Regions from separate parts of the Pseudoalteromonas sp. H103 genome, predicted to be linked through region 1. Evidence: predicted binding sites of a transcription regulator. Region 1 holds the regulator's gene; each other region holds the start of a gene.
The links. The regulator sigma-54, encoded in region 1, starts transcription at its own class of promoters, with help from an activator protein. The targets are predictions, from matches to a motif close to GTTGGCACGNNNNTNGNNT.

Region 1 (2,209 bases):
TTTACGTAGTCTCTTAATGAATCAGTAACATCTACATGACGACCAGTTAAGTTTAGTTGCATAAGCGTTTTCCTCTTTGTTTTGCGTCTTATATCAAACTCTTTCGTTGATTAGACGGTGGAATAGCCAGAGATTCGCGGTATTTTGCGATTGTGCGTCTAGCTACTTTAATTCCTTGCTCAGCCAATATATCCGCAATTTTACTATCACTCAATGGTTTTGCTGAGTTTTCTGCGGCAATCAGTTTTTTAATCAAAGCACGTATTGCTGTAGATGAACACTCACCACCATTTTCGGTGCTTACGTGGCTTGAGAAAAAGTATTTAAGCTCAAATATACCACGTGGCGTGTGCATATACTTTTGAGTAGTTACACGCGAAATAGTCGACTCGTGCATTTCTACCATTTCAGCAACATCGTTTAAAACCATAGGTTTCATGGCTTCTGGACCGTGTTCAAAAAAGCCCTGTTGTTGCTTAACAATACAATTAGTTACTTTTAGTAGTGTGTCGTTTCTACTCTCTAGGCTCTTTATAAACCATTTAGCTTCTTGTAAATGAGAGCGAATAAATTGACTGTCACCACTAGATTTAACTGTTCGTGACATAGCTGCATATTGGCTATTAACACGTATCTTAGGCATGCTATCTGGGTTTAGCTCAACTACCCAACGGCCTTTTATTTTTTTAACTGATACATCGGGGATCACATACTCTGATTCTTCCCTTACAATAGTATCTGCTGGCTTAGGGTTTAGAGTGTGAATTAACGTCATTACTTCTTTAAGCTCGTCTTCTTTGAGCTTAGTTTTCTTCATTAATGTACGATAGTCGCGAGCCGCTAATAGGTCAATATGATCGGTTAAAATCATCTTTGTTTCATTGATAAAAGGCGTATCTTTATCAAACTGATTTAGCTGAATACACAAACACTCTTGTAAGCTACGAGCTGCTATACCCACCGGATCAAACAACTGAATACGTTTTAAAACGGCTTCTATTTCATCAAGTTCAACTTCGCCTTCGTCGTCGTTCTCTTGATTAAAGCTTTCTAAAATATCTTCACAGCTTAGCGTTAATATACCTGAGTCATCGACTGCTTCAACAATCGCTATTGCAATTGCTTCATCAGTAGGGCTAAACGGCGTGAGCTGTAATTGCCACATTAGGTATTCGTGAAGAGTTTCGGTTGAAGCACCTTGATAAATAGACTCATCTTCTGGCATAGGGCCTGATGATGAAGCAGGAGCTGCGCTCATGTACTCATCCCAGCTTACATCCATAGCCATTTCGTCACTTACGGTGTCTTTAGTAAGTGCTTCACCACTGTCTTGCTCGTACTCGCTTGGTTTTTCGTCGGCATTAGCACTTACGGTTAATTCATCGTTATCTGCTTTTTGCTCGTTTTTGCCAGCTGATTCTTCCGTGTAATCTTGTTCATCTACTTCTAGAAGCGGATTGCTATCAAGCGCTTCTTGTATTTCTTGCTGGAGATCCAATGTACTGAGTTGCAACAAACGAATTGCTTGTTGCAGTTGTGGAGTCATTGTAAGTTGCTGGCCCATGCGCAGCTGTAATGATTGCCTCATGTATCTCTAACAATCCTTTTATGTTGTTATAATTAATACTAGCAGATGCTTAAAGACATGGCGTAAATGTTACAGCCTAAATTGCTCGCCTAAATAAACATCGCGTACCGTTTTGTCATTTAATACGTGCTCTGGTGTACCAGAAGCGATTAACTCTCCATGAGAAACAATGTAGGCTTTTTCACAAACATCAAGGGTTTCTCTTACGTTATGATCGGTAATTAATACACCAATCCCACGATTTTTAAGATGTTCTATTATTTTCTTTATATCTAACACCGATATAGGGTCTACACCTGCAAAGGGTTCGTCGAGCAATATAAATTTAGGATTAGCAGCTAGTGCGCGTGCAATTTCTACGCGGCGTCGCTCACCACCCGATAAAGCCATACCTTGGCTGTCTCGAATATGTTGAATACTAAATTCATCTAACAAGTTGTTAAGCGTATCTTCTCTTGCTTTTTTGTTAAGCTCTTTACGCGTTTCTAAAATAGCCATTAAATTTTGATAAACGGTAAGTTTTCTAAAAATTGATGACTCTTGTGGTAAGTAGCCTATGCCTAATCTAGCACGACTATGCATAGGTAAAAGAGTAATATCGTTCTCATCAATAGAAATTTT
Region 2 (2,209 bases), on a different contig from region 1:
CCTACGTTTTCGCCTTTGGCTGCTATTTTTTTATCGCACACAGCTATAATTTTTGCTTTTAGTTCTTCCTGCATACATACCTTATTTAATTGTATTTTTACTATCTAAATATACCATTTAAAACACTAACGATTAGCTGTAAAAGACTTCTATCAACAATACTATGATTCTCAAACTCTTTATTAGGCGTATTTACTTTTGTAGCTTTGCATTCATTATCTAGTGGCTCATTTTTATGTAAATCTGTTTCATAAGCTATATCAGCTTGCTCCATGCATTTTGCAGAGCCCGCATAAGGCTGAGCAGCACAGCCAGTTAAAAATATACACAGCGATAATAAAGCTAAAAACGCTTTCATAATAAATCCTATTTTACGCACCTTCTGCCTTATATTATAGCTACAAGGTTGCTTATTTAGTCGGCTATCAAAACAAGTAGGTCAATAAAAAACACACCTACTTCATCAAAAAAAGTATCCTCTTTAGCATTCTTTTTTAATTGAGCACTTATACATTCATTATAAACTTCTGAGCTTGTTTGAGAGCCATTTGGCTCATTTATTTCTGCTTCTTTTATGCATAAGCTTCGATCAGAATACGGGGCTGTACTACATGCACTTAACAATGCACACAGTAGCAGTGCTGTAGTGAAGGTTTTTATATTCATCCTTAAACAATCCTATTAATTAAAGTTTTATAAATCACATATATAAAACGACTATGTAAAACCTGTACCTAAATAACGCTAACACTTTATCACTCCACTAAAATATACAACCAGTAAATATTTGTAAGGTTCTGTAGAGCTAAAACCTGAAAATATTGCATAAGCGTGCTTGTAAAACTTACAGGCTGCATACTCCCATGAGCAAACGAACAAATATAAACCTATTAAATTCAAAAAGTTAAATCATGGCATTTAGCTTGCTTCAATATTTGTAAGCAATTAAAGAGCAAGTAAAGGATTAGTTATGAATATATTTGAAGCGCTACGTCACGATCATGATAAACAACGTAAATTGGTAGATGCACTTATTCAAACGCATGGCGATACAACTGAGCGCCACAAGCTAATGGACGAGCTTAAAACAGAATTAGAAGATCACGCTAAATTTGAAGAGCGTTATTTTTATAATCCACTTATGTTTGATGATTTAACGCACGAAAAGGCACGCCACAGCGTAGCAGAGCATCATGAAATTGATGAGTTAATTGAACAACTTGAAGATACCGAAATGAGCTCGTCTGCTTGGTTAATTGCGGCTAAAAAACTGCACCATTTAGTACATCACCATTTAAGTGAAGAAGAACATGAAGTATTTCAATTAGCGGGTAAAGCTTTGACCGAAGGGCAAAAAGAGAGCCTTGCTGAGCAGTACAACGATGCAATGCATTAAAACCGACTTCCATACACTCCCTTGTGTACTTATTGGTTATAAGCCTTATGGCTTATAACCATTTTTTTGCTTTAAATAAAGATTATTTAACAGTAAATTTTACGTCTTGGTCACGTAATAGATAAAGCGCAAAACATGCTGCCCACATTGGCCACGCAGTAAAAAATAATAAGTTGTTAAAGCCATCTATATACTGGTTGTAAGATGAAAGCGTTGATAGACCGTGCATTACAAAAATAATACCGTATGTAAGGCGTTTTTTAATACCCGCCATAAATGCTAAAACCAAAACAAGTTGTACAGCACCTATAACGTAAGCAATTATATCGGTAGAACCACTAATACCATAAAAATGCTCAAAAATACGTGCGCTATGTCCAGGGTTAACAAACTTATCGAATGTCCACATAACCATTACAATAAACACACCTACACGCAGAGATAAAAGTGACCACTGCAAACGATTTTGCACATCAGAACTGATTGAACCTGTCATAAAAATTCCCTAAAAAATATTAATAAACGTTAAGGTAAGCTAGACCGTATAAGTTAATTTTTATTTCAAAAAACAGTAATTATTTTTATTAACGGTACGTTTGAGCATTTATTTATAAATGTTAGGCCGTGTCGTACATGCTTTATAGAAGTATACTATGCTTAAAAAAATGATAAAAAGCAGCCATTTACAGAAACGATAAATTAAAGGTACTTAAGTACTACTTTTAAAATAATTGTTTGGGCTTATGTTCTAAAAAACAAAAAGAAGCACAATTTTATTGAAAGTTATTTTTATAGCCTTCGGTCTTTATCGCC
Region 3 (2,209 bases), on a different contig from region 1:
GAGCAATACTTTGGCGCGAGTTACATTGTTAAGCTCTTCAATGGTACGCGCAAGTTGCTGCTCTCGGCCATGCTTTAAACGTTCACGCTCTAAGCGTTGGCTTACACCAAAGCCCATATCTTGCATAATAATATCGCTACCCGATGTAGGCCCTTGCTCTAGCCCTTCGCGTGCCATTAGTAGTTTAATATTTTGGTATTCGCTTTCATCAACCGATACGACATTTCCGTCTAGTTGGTATTCAATTTTTTGTGCATCTAAAAAATCAAGCGTTTGAATAAGCTCTTCTGTAGGCATTTTACCTAACGGACGCATATCTGGCTGGCGAGCCCATATAATCACAAAAATAGCGATAGCTAAACAAATCGCTAATGCAATAACAAGCGTAACTTGGCGTAATACATCAACACCATTTAACGCACTTAAATAGCCCGATTTTTGCTCTTGTTGACTATCGCCATCGCTTTGCTCGAGTGTGCCACCAGCAAGTGCAAGGTCTGTAGATTGATTAGATTGCGCCACAATAATTCTCCACTACCTAGTTAAACAGGCATGTTCATAATTTCTTTGTAAGCTTCTACAAGTTTATTACGAACCTGTACTGTTGCTTCAAATGCTACTGATGATTTTTGCGAAGCAATCATTGCATCGGCTAGCGATACACTGCGATCGCCCATTTCAACTGCTTTTACTTTTTGGCCAGTGTCTTGTTGTAGCTCATGCACTGTATTTAATGCATTACTTAACATATCGCCAAACTGTGCGCTTGAAGGTGATTGAACCTGAGTAGGCAGCTTATTTGCTTGATTACTGCGGCCAGCTTCTAAGGCCATTGATTGCATTTCTTGAAATACAGCGCTGTTTTGAATTTTCATAATTTTTCTCTGACGGTGCAGTTAACTCTTAAAGGTAATAAAGCACAAAGCATGCCAAATAAATAACCCTTTAAATACATACGGTTAACACTTAGATTGGTGAGTCAGAGTTTTGACAACCCTAAATTCGCAGTACGAATTTAGGGTTTATAGGAAGCTATGCTGGAAGTGAAATACCTAAGTCGCGCATTTGCGCTAATTTATAACGTAAAGTGCGCGGACTAATACCGAGTGTTTCGGCTACGTCTTTTCGCTTACCTTGGCAACGCGCTAACGTTTCTAAAATTATTCGATGCTCTTTATCTTTTAGTTCGTCTTTATAGCTGCCGGTATCTGGTGTTGGCAAATCTTGTTGAGGAATTACATCAGCACTTTTCTGATCGTAATAAGCGTTACTCAACGACTTTTTCTCTACTGTTTCACTTTTTTCAGGCTGTGGAATAACAAAGTTGCTCGGTGCTAAATTTTCAATAAAAATTGCATGCTCATTTATTGTATCGCCACTTCGCAGTATAAGTGCACGTTGAATCACGTTATCAAGTTCGCGCACATTGCCAGGCCACGCATGCGCAAGTAACTTTTGCTCGGCCACGCTATCTAAATACGCCATTGGCTCTTTGCTTTTAGCTATGTGGCGATCTATTAAGTGTTTAGCTAACACAATTATATCACCAGGGCGCTCGCACAAAGGGCGCCACATAAGCGGAAACACATTTAATCTGTAATATAAATCTTCTCGAAACTGATTATCTGCCACTGCTTCTTTTAAGTCGCGGTTACTTGTTGCAAGTACACGTACATTTAACTGAATTGTTTTACGACCACCTAAACGCTCTACTTCGCGCTCTTGCAAAACGCGTAATAATTTAGCCTGTAGGCCTAAATCCATTTCGGTTATTTCATCAAGCAAAATAGTGCCGCCTTGTGCTTGTTCAAATTTACCAGGACACGCTTGAATAGCACCTGTAAAGGCGCCTTTTTCATAGCCAAACAAGGTTGCTTCAAGCATATTTTCAGGTATTGCCGCACAATTAATTGCTACAAAAGGCTCATTGCAGCGGTTTGATTTATCATGAATATAGCGTGCTAATACTTCTTTACCTGAGCCACTAGGGCCAAGCACCATAACACTTGCATCAGAGCGCGCAACTTTACTTGCCAGCTCTAGGAGTTGAATACTCGTTGGATCGGCAACAATGGGGCCATCAGTGTCTTTAGGTTTTTCAGGTAGGTAACGGCTCACCATATTTAGCAGCACTTCGGGGGCAAATGGTTTTGCCATGTAATCAATAGCCCCTAAGCGCATAGCCTCTACTGCATCATCAATTGTTGCA
Region 4 (2,209 bases), on a different contig from region 1:
TTTCATCGCAAGATTTAACATACACACGTGCGGGTGCATTTAAGCTTAACCAAGATAATTTTATGGTAGATGCTAAAGGTAATTATTTACAAGCCTTTCCAGTTGATTCATCAACAGGTGATACTACCTCTGTGAGTTTAAGTACAACTAACCCAGTACAAATTCCGGATTCGTCGGGTTCTCCTCGAGCAACAGAAAATGTATATCTATCTTTTAACTTGGATGCAACTGCAGATCCAACGGGTATAGATTTTGACCCTACATCAAATGGTACGTACAACTCTTCAACATCAACAACTGTATATGATTCATTAGGTGAGCCACATATTTTACAATACTTCTTTGTTAAAGAAGAAGATGCGGCTTCTGGTGGCACAGACAACAGCTGGGAAGTATATGCCACTCTTGATGGTAAAGTAGTTGATGGTACAACGGGCGCAGAACAAACTACAACGCCATATACACCTATCACTACACTAGGTTTCGACTCAAGCGGTTTGCCGTCTACAACAGACGGTGTAGCGAACACGAACTTAACAACGTTTGACGAAATAAACCTACCAGCAGGTGCAGGCACTGGGCTATCTACCATGCTTGATAACGGTGCAACATTTCCTAGCACAGGTATTGAGCTGAACTGGCGTGATGAAAATAACACAGCTGGTCGTATTCCTACTCAGTACTCGAGTGGTTTTGAAGTAAAAGCACTTGATCAAGATGGCTCAACAGTAGGTCGTTTAGCGGGGATCGATATTGGCACCGATGGTAAACTTGTTGCTTCATACAGTAATGGCGATTCAACTTACCTAGGTCAAGTTGCTATGGTTCGCTTCCCTAATTCACAAGGTTTATCGCAAGTAGGCGATACAAGTTGGAAGCAAAGTATTGACTCTGGAGAGCCTGTTGCAGGTGAAGCAGGATCAGGTACTTTTGGTAGTATTAACTCCTCTGCACTTGAGCAATCAAATACAAATTTGACAAACGAACTTGTAGATTTGATTACAGCCCAACGAAATTATCAGGCCAACTCACGTGCGCTTGAAGTTAACTCAACCATTCAGCAAAGCATTTTGCAGATTCGATAAGTTAAATTTAATTCAAATAGGCTGCATTTTTGCAGCCTTTTTTATGATCTCCTGTATAAAACCTTCCTGTTTATTGCGTCAATTTTAATCTGGCATCTATTTTGCATTTATCAACTCAGAGATTTTTATGTGAGTCGATACTATGGACAAAATGGTCTACATTGCCGCCTCTGGCGCTAAGCAAAGCCTGCAGGGGCTTGCGCTTAAAGCCAATAATTTGGCGAATGCAAATACAACTGGCTTTAAAGCTGACTTTGCTCAGGCGCGCTCTATGCAAGCGTTTGGCGAAGGTTTGCCGACACGTGTATTTTCAATGCAAGAGCGCCCAGGCTCAAACATGGTATCGGGTGGCATAATACAAACCGGACGCGATTTAGATATTGCGATGAGCGATAACGCTTGGCTTGCAGTACAAGATGCATCGGGCAACGAAGCTTACACAAAAGTAGGTACGCTTAATATCACAGCGCAAGGCATGTTAGTAACAAGTCATGGTCGTCAAGTAATTGGCGAGGGTGGCCCTGTTATTTTACCTGTACCGGTCGAAAAAATTGGTTTTAGTGAAGATGGTGCCATTCAAGTACGCCCGCAGGGTGCACCGGCTAACTTCTTAGAAGAAGTGGACACGCTAAGAGTTGTAGAAGCTAACAGCTCGCAACTTGAAAAAGGTAACGATGGTTTATTTAGGCCTGTAGTAGGGCAAGCTGTTGATACCTCTGCAAATGTAAAAGTATTAAGTGGTTCGCTTGAAATGTCTAATGTGAACCCTGTTCACGAAATGGTCGACATGATAAGTCACCAGCGTCAATTTGAATTACAAGTAAAACTAATGAAAACAGCTGAAGAAATTGACGAACGTCAAGATCAGCTCATGCGCATAGTTTAACTTTAAAATGAGGGCATAATTATGAATCCAGCATTGTGGATCAGTAAAACAGGGCTAGACGCTCAACAAACCGATATATCGGTTATTTCAAATAACCTAGCGAATGCCAGCACTGTAGGTTACAAAAAAAGCCGCGCTATATTTGAAGACTTACTCTATCAAAATATTAATCAGCCGGGTGGTCGTTCATCGCAAGATACCGAAATGCCGTCAGGTTTAATGTTAGGTGCGGGTGCTA

Region 2: ATS74_RS16405 (hemerythrin domain-containing protein) is a predicted target of sigma-54. The motif match lies at 911-929, and genes of this name have one in related genera.
Region 3: fliE (flagellar hook-basal body complex protein FliE) is a predicted target of sigma-54. The motif match lies at 916-934, and genes of this name have one in related genera.
Region 4: ATS74_RS09060 (flagellar basal body rod protein FlgF) is a predicted target of sigma-54. The motif match lies at 1,174-1,192, and genes of this name have one in related genera.

The regions. Positions count from the first base shown of each region.
Region 1 covers NZ_LOFG01000001.1:72,084-74,292, forward strand. The annotation lists gene hpf (ribosome hibernation promoting factor) at 1-62, opposite strand, end outside; gene ATS74_RS00390 (RNA polymerase factor sigma-54) at 89-1,588, opposite strand; gene lptB (LPS export ABC transporter ATP-binding protein) at 1,658-2,209, opposite strand, start outside.
Region 2 covers NZ_LOFG01000018.1:177,329-179,537, forward strand. The annotation lists gene ATS74_RS16390 (DUF6500 family protein) at 1-74, opposite strand, end outside; gene ATS74_RS16395 (hypothetical protein) at 101-358, opposite strand; gene ATS74_RS16400 (hypothetical protein) at 415-666, opposite strand; gene ATS74_RS16405 (hemerythrin domain-containing protein) at 971-1,396, shown strand; gene ATS74_RS16410 (hypothetical protein) at 1,479-1,892, opposite strand.
Region 3 covers NZ_LOFG01000012.1:361,349-363,557, forward strand. The annotation lists gene fliF (flagellar basal-body MS-ring/collar protein FliF) at 1-522, opposite strand, end outside; gene fliE (flagellar hook-basal body complex protein FliE) at 543-875, opposite strand; gene ATS74_RS08980 (sigma-54-dependent transcriptional regulator) at 1,033-2,209, opposite strand, start outside.
Region 4 covers NZ_LOFG01000012.1:380,856-383,064, reverse strand. The annotation lists gene flgE (flagellar hook protein FlgE) at 1-1,085, shown strand, start outside; gene ATS74_RS09060 (flagellar basal body rod protein FlgF) at 1,228-1,971, shown strand; gene flgG (flagellar basal-body rod protein FlgG) at 1,993-2,209, shown strand, end outside.